Linked DNA regions of Tenggerimyces flavus. The protein of the gene in region 1 interacts with the protein of each later gene in a pairwise test. Links are inferred from orthologs where the notes say so. Each region holds a gene or a part of one and is shown in the gene's direction. Other genes may lie near its edges.

The links.
Region 2: the proteins of nth (region 1) and aceE interact in binary tests that used the Escherichia coli proteins (3 or more experiments, as listed by UniProt). The link is inferred for Tenggerimyces flavus from one-to-one orthologs.

The regions. Positions count from the first base shown.
Region 1 is NZ_JAFBCM010000001.1:161,687-168,324, reverse strand. The notes cover bases 1,505-4,406. They hold nth (endonuclease III), read left to right. Parts: upstream 1,505-2,561; coding sequence 2,562-3,251; downstream 3,252-4,406. Other genes in these bases: JOD67_RS00855 (NUDIX hydrolase), read left to right, coding at 3,874-4,406; JOD67_RS00860 (TlpA family protein disulfide reductase), read left to right, coding at 3,248-3,877; JOD67_RS00870 (Crp/Fnr family transcriptional regulator), read right to left, coding at 1,588-2,265; JOD67_RS00875 (MBL fold metallo-hydrolase), read left to right, coding at 1,505-1,603. In the rest of the region: JOD67_RS00885 (RidA family protein), read left to right, coding at 1-32; JOD67_RS00880 (NUDIX hydrolase), read left to right, coding at 16-849; more of JOD67_RS00875, read left to right, coding at 902-1,504; more of JOD67_RS00855, read left to right, coding at 4,407-4,617; JOD67_RS00850 (MarP family serine protease), read left to right, coding at 4,614-5,807; JOD67_RS00845 (alpha/beta fold hydrolase), read right to left, coding at 5,890-6,638. UniProt on the Escherichia coli protein: DNA repair enzyme that has both DNA N-glycosylase activity and AP-lyase activity. The DNA N-glycosylase activity releases various damaged pyrimidines from DNA by cleaving the N-glycosidic bond, leaving an AP (apurinic/apyrimidinic) site.
Region 2 is NZ_JAFBCM010000001.1:5,871,561-5,878,592, forward strand. What follows is about bases 2,671-5,966. They hold aceE (pyruvate dehydrogenase (acetyl-transferring), homodimeric type), read left to right. Parts: upstream 2,671-3,000; coding sequence 3,001-5,766; downstream 5,767-5,966. Other genes in these bases: JOD67_RS27660 (YjbQ family protein), read right to left, coding at 2,671-2,845; JOD67_RS27670 (hypothetical protein), read right to left, coding at 5,916-5,966. Outside these bases: JOD67_RS27640 (peroxiredoxin), read left to right, coding at 1-68; JOD67_RS27650 (LysR family transcriptional regulator), read right to left, coding at 809-1,690; JOD67_RS27655 (dihydrofolate reductase family protein), read left to right, coding at 1,800-2,435; more of JOD67_RS27660, read right to left, coding at 2,432-2,670; more of JOD67_RS27670, read right to left, coding at 5,967-6,377; JOD67_RS27675 (ATP-binding protein), read left to right, coding at 6,540-7,032. UniProt on the Escherichia coli protein: Component of the pyruvate dehydrogenase (PDH) complex, that catalyzes the overall conversion of pyruvate to acetyl-CoA and CO(2).

The DNA.
Region 1 (6,638 bases):
TCGAGGTCGAACTGATTGCCGAAGTCAGTTAGTTCGTTGGACGGCTCGCGCTTCCCCGTTCCGCCGGCGGTGGCGGAACGGGCGCGCGCACTCGCCGCGGGCACCGCGACGCCGGCCGCGGTACGGCGCGCTTCGACCGTTCTGCTGTTGCGGGACGGACCCGACGGGCTCGAGGTGTACGTGATCCGCCGCCACACCACGATGGCGTTCGCGGCGGGCATGTACGCGTTCCCCGGCGGCTCACTGGACAAGCGTGACGAGGCCGCCGGGGTGTCGCCCTGGGAGTCCGCGGCGGCGCGGGAGCTCTTCGAAGAGACGGGCGTGCTGCTCGCCGGCGCGTCGCCGGCCGAGGTCGTCGCGGACACGACGGGCGAGGACTTCGAGGCCGACCGGATGGCGCTGGTGGGCCGGGCGATGTCGTTCGCGGAGTTCCTCGCCAAGCGTTCGCTCGTCCTGCGCTCGGACCTGCTCGCGCACGCCGGACACTGGGTGACGCCGGACGCCGAGGAACGGCGCTTCGACACCTACTTCTACTTCGCCGCCCTGCCGACCGGGCAGCTCACCCGGGACGTCTCGACCGAGGCGGACCGGGTGGCGTGGATCCGGCCGGTCGACGTCGAGGCGTCGGTCGAGCGCGGCGAGATGCGGATGATGCCGCCGACCGCGGTGATGCTGGAGACGTTGGCCGAGCTGCCGACCGTCGCCGCCGCGATGGAGTTCGCCCGGGCGCACGAGGTGGTACGCGTGGCGCCGACCGTGCTGCTCGACGAGTCCGGGGAGGCGCGATGGTCGATGGGAGTCGAGTCCGACTCGTCGAAGAAGCTCCCTGGACATCGGTCATGCCGCTGACAGAGGGGTGGTTCGCAATGCACCGCGAAACTGAGCGAGTCGGACTCGACCAATGAAGCTCTGCCTCGCGCCCAATCCCGGCTTGATGACGCTCGAGGGCACCAACACCTGGATCCTCCCGGGCGGCGTCGTGATCGATCCCGGGCCGCTCGACGACGGACATCTCGCGCGCGTCCGGGAGGCGGCCGGCGAGGTCACGCTGGTGCTGCTCACGCACGGGCACCAGGACCACTCCGAGGCGGCCACCGCGTTCGACTGCCCCGTGCGCGCCTGGGACGACGGCTTCTGCGCCGCCGGCGGCGCCCCGCTGGTCGACGGGGAGTCGGTCGCGGGGCTGCGGGTCCTGCACGTTCCCGGGCACACCTCGGACTCGGTCGCGTTCTGGTACGCCGCGTCCTCGTCGCTGTTCACCGGCGACACCGTGCTCGGCCGCGGGACGTCGGTGGTGGCGCATCCAGACGGCGCGCTGGCGCCGTACCTCACCTCGCTCCAGCGGCTGCGGACTCTCGTGGAGAACGAGGGCGTCCAGGAGCTGCTGCCCGGCCACGGCCCGACCGTGACGAAGCCCGCCGAGGTCCTCGACTTCTACCTGACGCACCGCGAGGAGCGGCTGGCCCAGGTGCGCGCGGCCGTCGCCGCCGGCGCGACGACGGCGCAGGACGTCGTCGAACGGGTGTACGCCGACGTGGACCGCGCGCTGTGGCCCGCCGCCGAACGGTCGGTGCGGGCCCAGCTGGACTACTTGGCCCGGTGACGGAGCCGTTCGACGTCGAGGATCACGACCGCGCGCTGCTCCACCCGGATCCAGCCCCGGCTGACGAAGTCCGCGAGCGCCTTGTTGACGGTCTCCCGGGAGGCGCCGACGAGCTGGGCGAGCTCCTCCTGGGTGAGGTCGTGGTGCACGTGGATGCCGTCGTCCGCTGACTTGCCAAAGCGCCGCGCGAGGTCCAACAAAGCCTTCGAGACGCGGCCGGGCACGTCGGAGAAGACCAGGTCGGCGACGGCCTCGTTCAGGTGCCGTAGGCGCGAGGCGAGCTGCAGCAGCAGGGACCGGGCCACCTCGGGCCGGCCGCGCAGCCAGTCCATCAGCTGCTCCTGCCCGAGCGCGAGCAGCGTCGCGTCGGTGACGGCGCTCACGGTCGAGGACCGCGGGCCTGGGTCGAAGAGGGAGAGCTCGCCGAACATCTGGCCCGGGCCGAGCACGGAGAGCAGGTTCTCCCGGCCGTCGGACGAGGTGCGGCCCATCTTGAGCTTGCCGTCGACGACCACGTACAGCCGGTCGCCGGCATCACCCTCATGGAACAGCGCCTCGCCGCGGCGCAGGCGCACCTCCTGCATCGCGTCGCGGAGCGCCGAGGCGGCTTCGTCGTCGAGTGCGCTGAACATCGGCGCCTGGCGCAGTACGTCGTCAACCACGCGGTTCACGCGGATCCTCCAGTCAGGGCGGCCATGCTCAGTGTGACGGGTCACATTCTGCCTCGTCATCTGCCGAATGGCTGATTCGGCCGGTCCAAGTCTTCAGACACTGAATTCGGCACGCTCGGGCACGGCCCGCCACGACGAGTGTCGGCGGGGCGGCTTAGGCTGGCTCGGTGACTCCTCCCGCGGCGAAGACGGCAGCGAAGAAGGTGGCCAAGACGGCCGCCAAGAAGGCCGAGCCCAGCGCGCCGCCGATCAGGAAGCGGTCGCGCAAGAACGAGACCCGGATCGGGCTGGTACGTCGGGCGCGGAAGATCAACGTGCTCCTCGGCGAGCAGTACCCCGACGCGCACTGCGAGCTGGACTTCACCAACCCGTACGAGCTGCTCGTCGCCACGATCCTGTCCGCGCAGACCACCGACAAGCGCGTCAACCAGATCACGCCGACGCTGTTCGCGAAGTACCCGACGCCCGCCGATCTCGCCGCCGCGAACCCCGAGGAGATCGAGACGATCATCCAGTCGCTCGGCTTCTTCCGCGCGAAGACCAAGTCGATCATGGGCATGGCGCAGGCCGTCGTGGACAACTTCGACGGCGCCGTCCCGGGCAAGCTGAAGGACCTCGTCACGCTCCCCGGCGTCGGCCGCAAGACCGCGAACGTCGTGCTGGGCAACGCGTTCGGCGTCCCCGGCATCACCGTCGACACGCACTTCCAACGCCTCGTGCACCGGTTTCACTGGACCGAGGAGAAGGATCCGGTCAAGATCGAGCACGCGGTCGGTGAGCTGATCGAGAAGAAGAACTGGACGGACATGTCGCAGCGGCTGATCTGGCACGGCCGGCGCCGCTGCCACGCGCGCAAGCCGGCGTGCGGCGCGTGCTCGCTCGCGGAGCTGTGCCCGTCGTACGGGGAAGGGCCGACCGACCCGAAGACCGCGGCGAAGCTGGTCAAGACGTCGGCGGAGGCCATCGCGGCGCCATGAGCTGGAAGTGGTTGGGGGGATTCGTGGTCGTAGCGGTGGCGGCGGTCGCCTGTACGCCTGCGCCCACGCCCGCTCCGGCTCCGCCCGCGCCGACCAAGCAGGCTCAGCAGCAGGACCTCGCCGCGCTCAAGAAGGCCGCCGCGATCGCCGACTGCCCGGCCGCCCCCGCGGCGAAGGGCGAGGCGGTGAAGGAAGGCCTCCCGGACGTGACGCTCGGCTGCCTCGGCGGCGGGCCGGACGTACGCCTGCCCGACCTCGCCGCCCAGCTGAAGAAGCCGGTCGTCCTCAACATCTGGGCCCAGTGGTGCCCGCCGTGCCGGACCGAGGCGAAGTTCTTCCAGCAACTGCACGCCCGCGCTGCCGCGAAGGTCGCGGTCGTCGGCATCGACCACGCCGACCCCCGCCCGGACCTGGCGCTGGAGCTCGCCAAGGTGCTCGGCCTGCGCTATCCGCAGCTCGTCGACGCCGAGAACGAGCTGCGTGGCCCGTTCGGCCTGGCGGTCGGCTTGCCCGCCACGGTCTTCGTCGCGGCGAACGGCAAGGTCGAGCACATCGCGCACGTCCCGTACAAGACCCAGGCCGCGCTGGACGCCGACGTCGCCAAGTACCTGGGGGTCCAGCCGTGACGACGCCGGACGGGCACCCGGAGGGGGAGTCGGACGTTGAGGCCGACATGAACGTCGACAGCGGGCCGGCCACGCTTCCGGGCTGGCTCAGGCCCGTTCTCGAGGTCGCGGAGACGGCCAGCACGGTCGACTTCGCGCGTGGCATCCCGGCCGACGGTGGTGGGGTGGCGTCGGCGATCCTGCTGCTGTTCGGCGAGGGTCCGGATGGGCCGGACATCCTGCTGATCGAGCGCGCCCATACGTTGCGCAGCCATGCTGGCCAGCCCGCGTTCCCCGGCGGTCGCGTCGATCCCGACGACGCCGGCCCGGTCGCCGCGGCGCTGCGCGAAGCCGAGGAGGAGACCGGCGCCGATCCCGCGGGCATCGAGGTGTTCGGGCGGCTGCCCGACCTGTACGTTCCACCGTCCGGCTACCTGGTCACGCCGGTGCTCGGCTGGTGGCGGAAGCCGTCGGAGGTGGGGGTGGTCGACGAGGCCGAGGTCGCGTCCGTCCACCGCGTACCGCTCTCCGACCTGCTCGACCCCGCCAACCGGCTCCGTGTGCGGCATCCGATGGGCTTCGTCGGCCCGGCGTTCGCCGTCGCCGGCCTGATCGTCTGGGGCTTCACCGGCGGCGTGCTGGACAAGCTGTTCTCGCTCACGGGCTGGGAACTCCCGTGGGACCGAAGCCGCGTCGAGGACCTTCCGGCACACCTGGTCGAGCTCGCGGGGCGGACCCGGCGGCGGGAGCCGAACCGATGACGGTGCTCGGCTTCAACCTCCTCGACATCATCCTGGTGCTGGTCGCGATCGCGTACGGCGTCTCCGGCTTCCGGCAGGGCTTCCTGATCGGCGCGCTCGGCGTCGTCGGGCTGGTGGGTGGCGGGCTCGTCGGCGTACTGCTGACGCCGCTGATCCTGAACAGATTCGAGCCGAGCATGACGATTTCCCTTGCCGCGTTGGGGATTGTCGTGGTCGTCGCGCTCGTGGGGCAGGCGATCCTGTCGAGCATCGGGGCGAAGCTTCGTTCGAAGGTGACCTGGCGACTGGCGCACGCGATCGACTCGAGCGCTGGCTCGGTGCTGAGCGTGATCGCGCTGCTGGTGGTCGCGTGGATCCTCGGGTCGGCTATCGCTTCCGCGCAGCTGGGGACACTGGCGCGGGTGGTGCGGTCGTCGGAGATCCTCACCGCGGTCGACAAGGTGATGCCGCGCGTCGCCGAGCAGGGGTTGCTCGCGTTCAGCCGCGTGGTCGACCCGAACCTGTTCCCGCGCTACCTCGAGCCGTTCGCGGCGGAGAGCATCGCGCCCGCGCAGCCGCCGGACGCCGGTGTGCTTCGGGATCCTGAGATCCGGGCCGCCGGCGACTCAGTGGTGCGGGTGCTCGGCGTGGCGTTGCGGTGCTCGCGGTCGCTGGAGGGGTCGGGCTTCGTGTACGCCAAGGAACGGGTGATGACGAACGCCCACGTGGTGGCCGGGGTGGAGTCGCCGACGATCGAGACGCGGGCGGGGGAGACGTACGACGCGGAGGTCGTGCTCTACAACCCCGAGCGCGACATCGCCGTTCTCGAGGTGCCGGGGCTGGACCTGGAGGAGTTGCGGCTCGACCCGAACGGCTCGGCCGGCGACCAGGGTGCGGTGATGGGCTATCCGGGCAACGACCCGTTCTGGGCCGGCCCGGCGCGGATCCGCGCCGAGCAGCGGCTGCGTGGTCCGGACATCTACGGCGAGCGCGAGGTCGTCCGCGAGGTGTTCTCGCTGTACGCCCAGGTGCGCCCCGGCAACTCCGGCGGCCCGCTCGTCACGCCTGAGGGCAACGTGTCGGGCGTCGTTTTCGCAGCGTCCGTTGAGGATTCGAACACCGGCTACGCCCTGACCGTCGACGAGGTCACGCCAGACGCCCAAGCCGGCGCCCGAGCAACCGACCGCGTGTCAACCGGCGATTGCTCCTAGCCCCGCAGGCGTTTTGAATGAAGGGCACCTTCACTCGAACCTATTGAATGAAGGTGCCCTTCATTCAAACGGGCGGCGGGGCCTAGTCCAGCCAGTCGATCAGTTCCTTGCTGAACGCGTCGGGGTCTTCCTCGTGCGGGAAGTGGCCGACACCTTCCAGGAGGCGCCAGCGGTAGGGGCCGGCGACGTACTCGGCCGATCCCTCCGCAGTCGACGGGAGCACCGAGCTGTCCAGCGCGCCGTGCAGTTGCAGGACGCGTTGGCGTACGGGCTCCTTCATGCGGGCGGCGAAGCGGCGGCCGTCGGTACGGTACGTCGCGCGGACCAGCCAGCGGTAGTACTCCAGCGCGCAGTGGGGTGCGGGCCAGAGCTGGAGTGCGGCCTTGTACTTCGCCGCGGCCTCGGCGTCGGGGAACGTCGAGCCGGGTGCCGCCCACTTGCGGAGCAGCCGTTCGACCATCGCCGCCCCGTCGGCCATCAGGCGGCGCTCCGGGACGATCGGGAGCTGGAACGAGACCACGTGGCCGGCCTTCTTGAACTGCTGCCGGTCCCGGAACGCCGCCCGCCGCATCCGCAGCGGGTGCGGCGCGCCCGCCACGGCGAGTCCGCGGACCTGGGAGGGGTGGTAGACGGCGGTCGCCCAGGCGACGTACCCGCCCCAGCCGTGGCCGACGACCACGGCGTTCGTCTCGCCGAGCGAACGGATCACGCCGGCGACGTCGCCGGACAGTGTGACCGGGTCATAGCCTCGCGGCGTCTTGTCCGAACCCCCGTACCCCCGCAGGTCCATCGCCACCGCGCGGTAGCCGACGTCGGCGAGGGCCGGGAGCT
Region 2 (7,032 bases), 5.7 Mb from region 1 along the record:
TGAACGCCTTGGCCGACGCCCGCTCGATCTCCGAGCTGCTGGCCGCGTTGGGATCGGTCGAGGGCTGACCTGTACGATTGCGCCTCGGACCGAACGTCTGGTCCACCTCCCCGGGGCCGTAGCTCAGTGGTAGAGCATCGCGTTTACACCGCGAGTGTCGGCGGTTCGATACCGTCCGGCCCCACCGTTGCTTATGGTGACCGCTCGCACGCGGCGGCCGCGGGCGGCCTTCGCGGCTTCGGGTCACAGTGCTCGGTGGCGGCGGGTGGCCCTGCGGCGACCGGGGCGGCCTTCGGCCAGACGAGTCGTCCTCGGCCCCCGGAAGCCGCCACCACCGAGCGTGGTGGCTGACGGAGGGCACCCGCACGCGGCGGAGTGGGTGCTCCGCCTCGTCATCTCGTCCGCCATTGTCCGGTCGCGGCGGAGCGAGTAAAGGGCGCCGCGGCGGCTTCGCAGACGGGGCAGCGTCGCTTCGCGACCGCTGCGCGGCCCTTGACTAGCTCCGCCGCGACCGGAAATGCGCATGGACGAGATCGACGTGGCGCCTGATCGACTCCCTGCCAGGTCCCCGCGCCTGTCACTCCCCGTCGACCAGCTCGCGCCAACTCTCGCCGCGCCCCATCCCCTTCGCCACCACTCCCACTGCTTCGATGAAGGGCACCTTCATCCAATAGGTTTGGATGAAGGTGCCCTTCATCCAAAGCACTCCCCTCCCTGGCGGCCGAGCTGCCCCCGACGTTTCGAATGAGGGACGCCCTCTATCGAATAGATCGCTACAGGGGCGCCCTCATTCGAAACGCTCAGCGGCTCAGGCGCCTGCCAACGACGCCTGGCGCTGGGCGGTCAGGATCTCGAGCAACGCAGTGGTGGCCGGCGGGTCGGGTGGGTCGCCGTAGGTTGCGGCGTAGATCTTCCGCGGGGTGTCGGGCAGCAGGGTGGCGTGGATGCCGGGCGCCTCGTGGGCCTGTAGGGCCAGTCCGTTCAGGATCGCCACGCCCAGCCCCGCGGACACCAGGGCTTGGGACACCACCGTGTCGTCGCAGAAGAACGCGAACCGCGGCGAGAAGCCGGCCGGCTCGCACGCCGTGACGGTGGCGGCTCGGCAGTGCTCGCAGCCGCCCACCCAGGCGGAGTCGCGGTGGTCCTCCAGTCGCTGGTCCGGTGCGTTGCTGACCAGGTACAGCGGGTCGTCCAGCAGGTGCGTGAGCCGAAACCCCTCCTCCTCCAGCGGCGCGCCCGTGTGGCTGAAGATCAGCGCCACGTCCACCTTGCCGGCACGGAGCAGGTCCAAGCCCACCGCGGGGTGCGCGTCGACGAGGTTCAGCTCGATGCCCGGATACAGCTGGGACAGCTCCGTGGCCGCCTTCGGCACCAGCGTGCTGAGGACGGTCTGAAAGCCCGCCAGCCGTACGCGTCCCGCCCGCAGCCCCACCCGCGCCGCCAGCTCGACGGCGGCCGCGTCCAACCGACCCAGGATCTCGGTCGCCCGCTGCGCCAGCAGCTCCCCCTCGGGAGTCAGCCGGATCCCGCGCCCCACCCGCTGAACGAGCTTCGCCCCGGTCGCGACCTCCAGGCGACCGAGATGGTGACTCACCGATGGCTGGGAGTAATGCAGCTCTTTCGCCGCTTCTGTCACCGATCCATGGCGGGCAACCGCGTCCAGCACCTTCAAGCGAGTCACGTTGAGCACAGATCAAGTTTATCTATGAAAACCGTTCCGATTTGGCATTGGACGACATCACAGGGCGCGGCCATGATCGGAAGGTTCGACGCCCTCCGAGGAAAAGAGCTCCAACGCCATGTCGCTCGCACGCGTCCACAACTTCGCCATCTCCCTCGACGGCTTCGGCACCGGCTTCGGGCAGAGCAAGGAGCTCCACTTCGGCCATGCCGGCGACCGGCTGCACCAGTGGATGTTCGGCACCCAGTCCTGGCAGCGGACGAGCGGCAGTCGCGGGGTCGACAACGTCTTCGTACGCGACACCGACGTCAAGATCGGCGCGGAGATCATGGGCGCCGGCAAGTGGGGTCACCCCGGGTGGGAGGACGACCCCGACTGGAAGGGCGCGTGGGGGCCCAACCCGCCGTTCCACACCCCGGTCTTCGTCCTCACCCGCCACCAGCGCGAGCCGATCGAGATGGAGGGCGGCACGACGTTCCACTTCCTCGACACGACGCCCGCCGAGGCGCTCGAGACCGCCCGCAAGGCGGCCGACGGCAAGGACGTACGCATCGGCGGCGGAGCCACAGTGATCCGCGCGTTCCTCGCCGCCGGGCTCATCGACCACATGCACCTCGTGGTGGTCCCGATCCTGCTCGGGCGGGGCGTACGCCTGTGGGGCGAGGACATCGAGGGCATCGAGAAGGACTACGTGATCGAGTCGACACCCTCGCCCAGCGGCGTCACCCACGTGACTTTCACGCGCAAGGCCTAGCCAGCGAGGAACGAGAGCCGCACTCCGCGCTCGGGGTTGTCGACGTTCGTGTCCACCAGGCACACCCGCTGCCAGGTCCCGAGCTCCAGCCGCCCGCCCAGCACCGGCAACGTCGCGTACGGGGCGACGAACGCCGGCAGCACGTGGTCGCGGCCGTGCCCGGGCGACCCGTGCCGGTGCGACCAGCCGAACGACGGCGGCAGCACATCGCGCAACACCGCCAGCAGATCGGAGTCCGACCCCGCGCCCGTCTCGATGATCGCCACCCCCGCCGTCGCGTGCGGGACGAAGACGTGCAGCAGCCCGTCGCCACCCGAAGCGGCGCCAGCGAGGAACCGTTCGCACTCCCCGGTGAGATCCACGACACGTTCGCTCGAACCCGTTCGGACCGACACCAGTGAGCTACGCATGACCGCCGAGGCTAGCGAGCGTCGGGTCGGCGTCGTCGACCCCCACCGCATAGGGTGGGTGCCGCCCTCGCCCGCGCTCCGCACACGGACGTGACGTTGTCGCGCCGACGGGAGAGTATGGGAGCGAGAGAGAACGACGAGAAAGAGGGACCGCCGTGGCTTCCGGAGCAGAGCGTAGGCCCATCATCACAGATGGTCTCCCCACCCAGCTCCCAGACATCGATCCTGACGAGACCCGTGAGTGGATCGAATCGCTTGATGCCGTCCTCGACGAGCGCGGACAGGAACGTGCGCGCTACCTGATGCTGCGGCTGCTCGAGCGCGCCCGGGAGAAGCAGGTCGGCGTGCCCGCGTTGCGGAGCACCGACTACCTGAACACGATCCCGCCCGACAAGGAACCCTGGTTCCCCGGCGACGAGTACGTCGAGCGCCGCATCCGCGCGTACATCCGCTGGAACGCCGCGATCATGGTCTCGCGCGCCAACCGCAAGGGCCTGGAGGTCGGCGGCCACATCGCCACGTACCAGTCCGCGGCGAGCCTGTACGAGGTCGGCTACAACCACTTCTTCCGCGGCAAGGACCACCCCGGCGGCGGCGACGCGGTCTTCTTCCAGGGCCACGCCTCCCCCGGCATCTACGCCCGCGCGTTCCTCGAGGACCGGCTCACCGAGGACCACCTGAACGCGTTCCGCCAGGAGGTCTCGCACGGCCTCGGCGGCGGCCTGTCGAGCTACCCGCACCCGCGGCTGATGCCGAACTTCTGGGAGTTCCCCACGGTGTCGATGGGGCTCACCGCGGTCGACTCGATCTACCAGGCTCGGTTCAACCGCTACCTGCAGAACCGCGGCATCAAGGACACGTCCGACCAGCACGTGTGGGCGTTCCTCGGCGACGGTGAGATGAGCGAGGTCGAGTCGCTCGGCGCGATCGGTGTCGCCGCGCGCGAGGAGCTCGACAACCTCACGTTCATCGTCAACTGCAACCTGCAGCAGCTCGACGGCCCGGTCCGCGGCAACGGCAAGATCATCCAGGAGCTCGAGTCGTTCTTCCGCGGCGCGGGCTGGAACGTGATCAAGGTGATCTGGGGTCGCGACTGGGACCCGCTGCTCGCCCAGGACGTCGACGGCGTGCTCGTGAACAAGATGAACACGACGCCGGACGGCCAGTTCCAGACGTACTCCGTCGAGACCGGCGCGTACATCCGGGAGAACTTCTTCGGCGCCGACCCGCGGCTGCGCAAGATGGTCGAGGGGCTCACCGACGACGACCTGCGCAAGCTGTCGCGCGGCGGGCACGACTATCGCAAGGTGTACGCGGCGTTCAAGTCCGCGCGTGAGCACGTCGGTCAGCCGACCGTCATCCTCGCCCACACGATCAAGGGCTGGACGATCGAGTCGCTGGAGGGCCGCAACGCGACCCACCAGATGAAGAAGCTGACCAAGGACGACGTCAAGCGCTTCCGCGACCGGCTCTACCTCCCGATCTCCGACAAGGCGATCGACGAGAACGACCTGCCGCCGTACTACCACCCGGGCGCGGACTCCGACGAGATCGCGTACATGCGCGAACGTCGCCGTCAGCTCGGCGGGTTCCTGCCGGAGCGGCGAGTACGCCCGAAGATGCTCAAGCTGCCGGGCGACCCCGCGTACTCCGAGCTCAAACGCGGGTCGGGCAAGCAGAAGGTCGCGACGACGATGGCCTTCGTCCGGCTGCTCAAGGACCTGATGAAGGACCCCGAGATCGGGCCGCGGTTCGTGCCGATCGCGCCGGACGAGTTCCGTACGTTCGGCATGGACTCGATGTTCCCGACGGCCAAGATCTACGACCCGTTCGGGCAGACGTACGAGGGTGTCGACCGCAAGCTGCTGCTGTCGTACAAGCAGTCGGAGAAGGGCCAGCTGCTGCACGAGGGCATCTCCGAGGCCGGCGCGATGGGCTCGGTGCTGGCGGCGGGCACGTCGTACGCGACGCACGGCGAGCCGATGATCCCGGTCTACATCTTCTACTCGATGTTCGGGTTCCAGCGGACCGGCGACTTCATGTGGGCGTACGGCGACCAGCTGGGGCGCGGGTTCCTGATCGGCGCGACGGCAGGCCGGACGACGTTGACCGGTGAGGGCCTGCAGCACGCGGACGGGCACTCGCAGCTGCTCGCGTCGACCAACCCGGCGGCGGTGTCGTACGACCCGGCGTTCGGTTTCGAGGTCGCGCACATCGTCAAGGACGCCTTGCAGCGGATGTACGGGGCGACCGAGGAACACCCGCACGGCGAGGACATCTTCTACTACCTGACGGTCTACAACGAGCCGATCTCGCAGCCGGTCGAGCCGGAGAACGTCGATGTGGACGGGATCCTGCACGGCATCCACCTGTACGCGCCGTTCGACGGCGAAGCGGACGAGCGGACGCCGCGGGCACAGCTGCTCGCCTCGGGCGTGGGCATGCCGTGGGCGCTGGACGCGCAGCGGCTGCTGTACGAGGAGTGGGGCGTGGCGGCCGACGTGTGGTCGGTGACGTCGTGGAACGAGCTGCGGCGCGACGCGGTCAACGCCGAGCGCTGGAACCTCCTGCACCCGGACGAGGACCAGCAGGTCCCGTACATCACCGCGAAGCTGACCGGCACGCCCGGCCCGGTGGTCACGGTGTCGGACTGGATGCGGGCGGTGCCGGACCAGATCGCGCGCTGGGTTCCGAACGACTACACGTCGCTGGGCACGGACGGCTGGGGCTTAGCGGACACCCGGCCCGCGGCACGCCGGTACTTCAACGTCGACGCCCCATCCGTCGTCGTCGGCACGTTGGCGGCACTGGCCCGCCGGGGCGAGGTGAAGGCGGAGACGGTCGCCGAAGCGGTGAAGCGCTACCAGATCGACGACCCGACGGCGGTCCGCGACGTCGCCCAAGAAGGCGGCGACGCCTGAGCATCGCCCGAACAAGCTGAGACCGGCTCCCACTCGTCTTCGAGTGGGAGCCGGTCCGCGTCTGGCGAGTGATCATGTCCGTGATCATGAAGGGAAACCGGCGCATGGCACGGGTTTGGCTTCATGATCACGTACATGATCACCGGGTTCTACGGCCGGCGGGGGCCGCAGGGAGTGATCTTGCCGTACTGCTTCTCGGGTTGGTCACCCGTCCAGGTGAACGTGGCGACGGAGCGCACCTCGGTGTTGGGCCCGCACGTGTACACGCTGGTGTCGGCGCCGTCCCACTCGTCCCGCCAGCCGTCGCCAAGGTCCTGGTTCCACTTGACGTTCGCCCACGCGCCGCCGTTCACCCGTCGCTGCATGTGGAGGTACTCGACCTTGACCTTGAAGTCTTCGCCGCCGTCGCGGTCGGTGATGGTCGCGCGCGCGATGACGTTGTGCCCACCTTGCGGCACGATCTTGGTGCAGGTGACGACCGCCCAGCCGTCGCAGACCTTGCCCACCACCGCGGCCGAGGCGCTGCCGGCGCTCAGTCCGACCAAGCCAGTCCCCAGCGTGAGCGCGGCCATGGCCGTACCCACCACCTTCTTCCAACCGAACTTCACCATCGTTGTCCCTCCACTAGACGAGGCCCCCGAACGTCGGCGAGACCGGTAAGGATCGAACCGTGAGCCCGGCCGAAACACCACGAAGTGAACCGGCAGCTTGACCGGCAACTTTCCGCACCGTGGGCTCCACGGCCTACAATCCGCGCGAGGGTCGGGGGTCTTATGGATGGCACGAGGTCTGCTCTCGCCGAGGCGCGGCGGGTCGCCGGGCTCACCCAGGAAGAGCTGGCCGAACGAGCGGGGCTGAGCGTCCGCAACATCAGCAACATCGAGCGCGGCCGGGTCAGTCGGCCGCGCCGCGCGTCGCTGGAGGCGCTCGCCACGGCGCTCGGTCTCGATCCGGGCCGCCGCGACGAGCTGATCGCGCACTACCGGCGGGGTACGACGATGCCGGACGGAGTTCGCCCGGCGCAGCTGCCACCGGCCAGGGCCACGTTCACCGGCCGGGCCAGCCAGCTCGACCGGCTGGACAGCGAGCTGGCCGCCGGCCCGACGATCGTGATCATCGATGGCGCGGCGGGCGCAGGGAAGACCGCGTTGGCCGTCCGCTGGGGGCACCGGGTCCGCGACCGATTCCCCGATGGCCAGCTCTACGTCGACCTGCACGGATTCGGGCCGACACCGCCGGCCGATCCGTGGGCCGTGCTCGACGGCT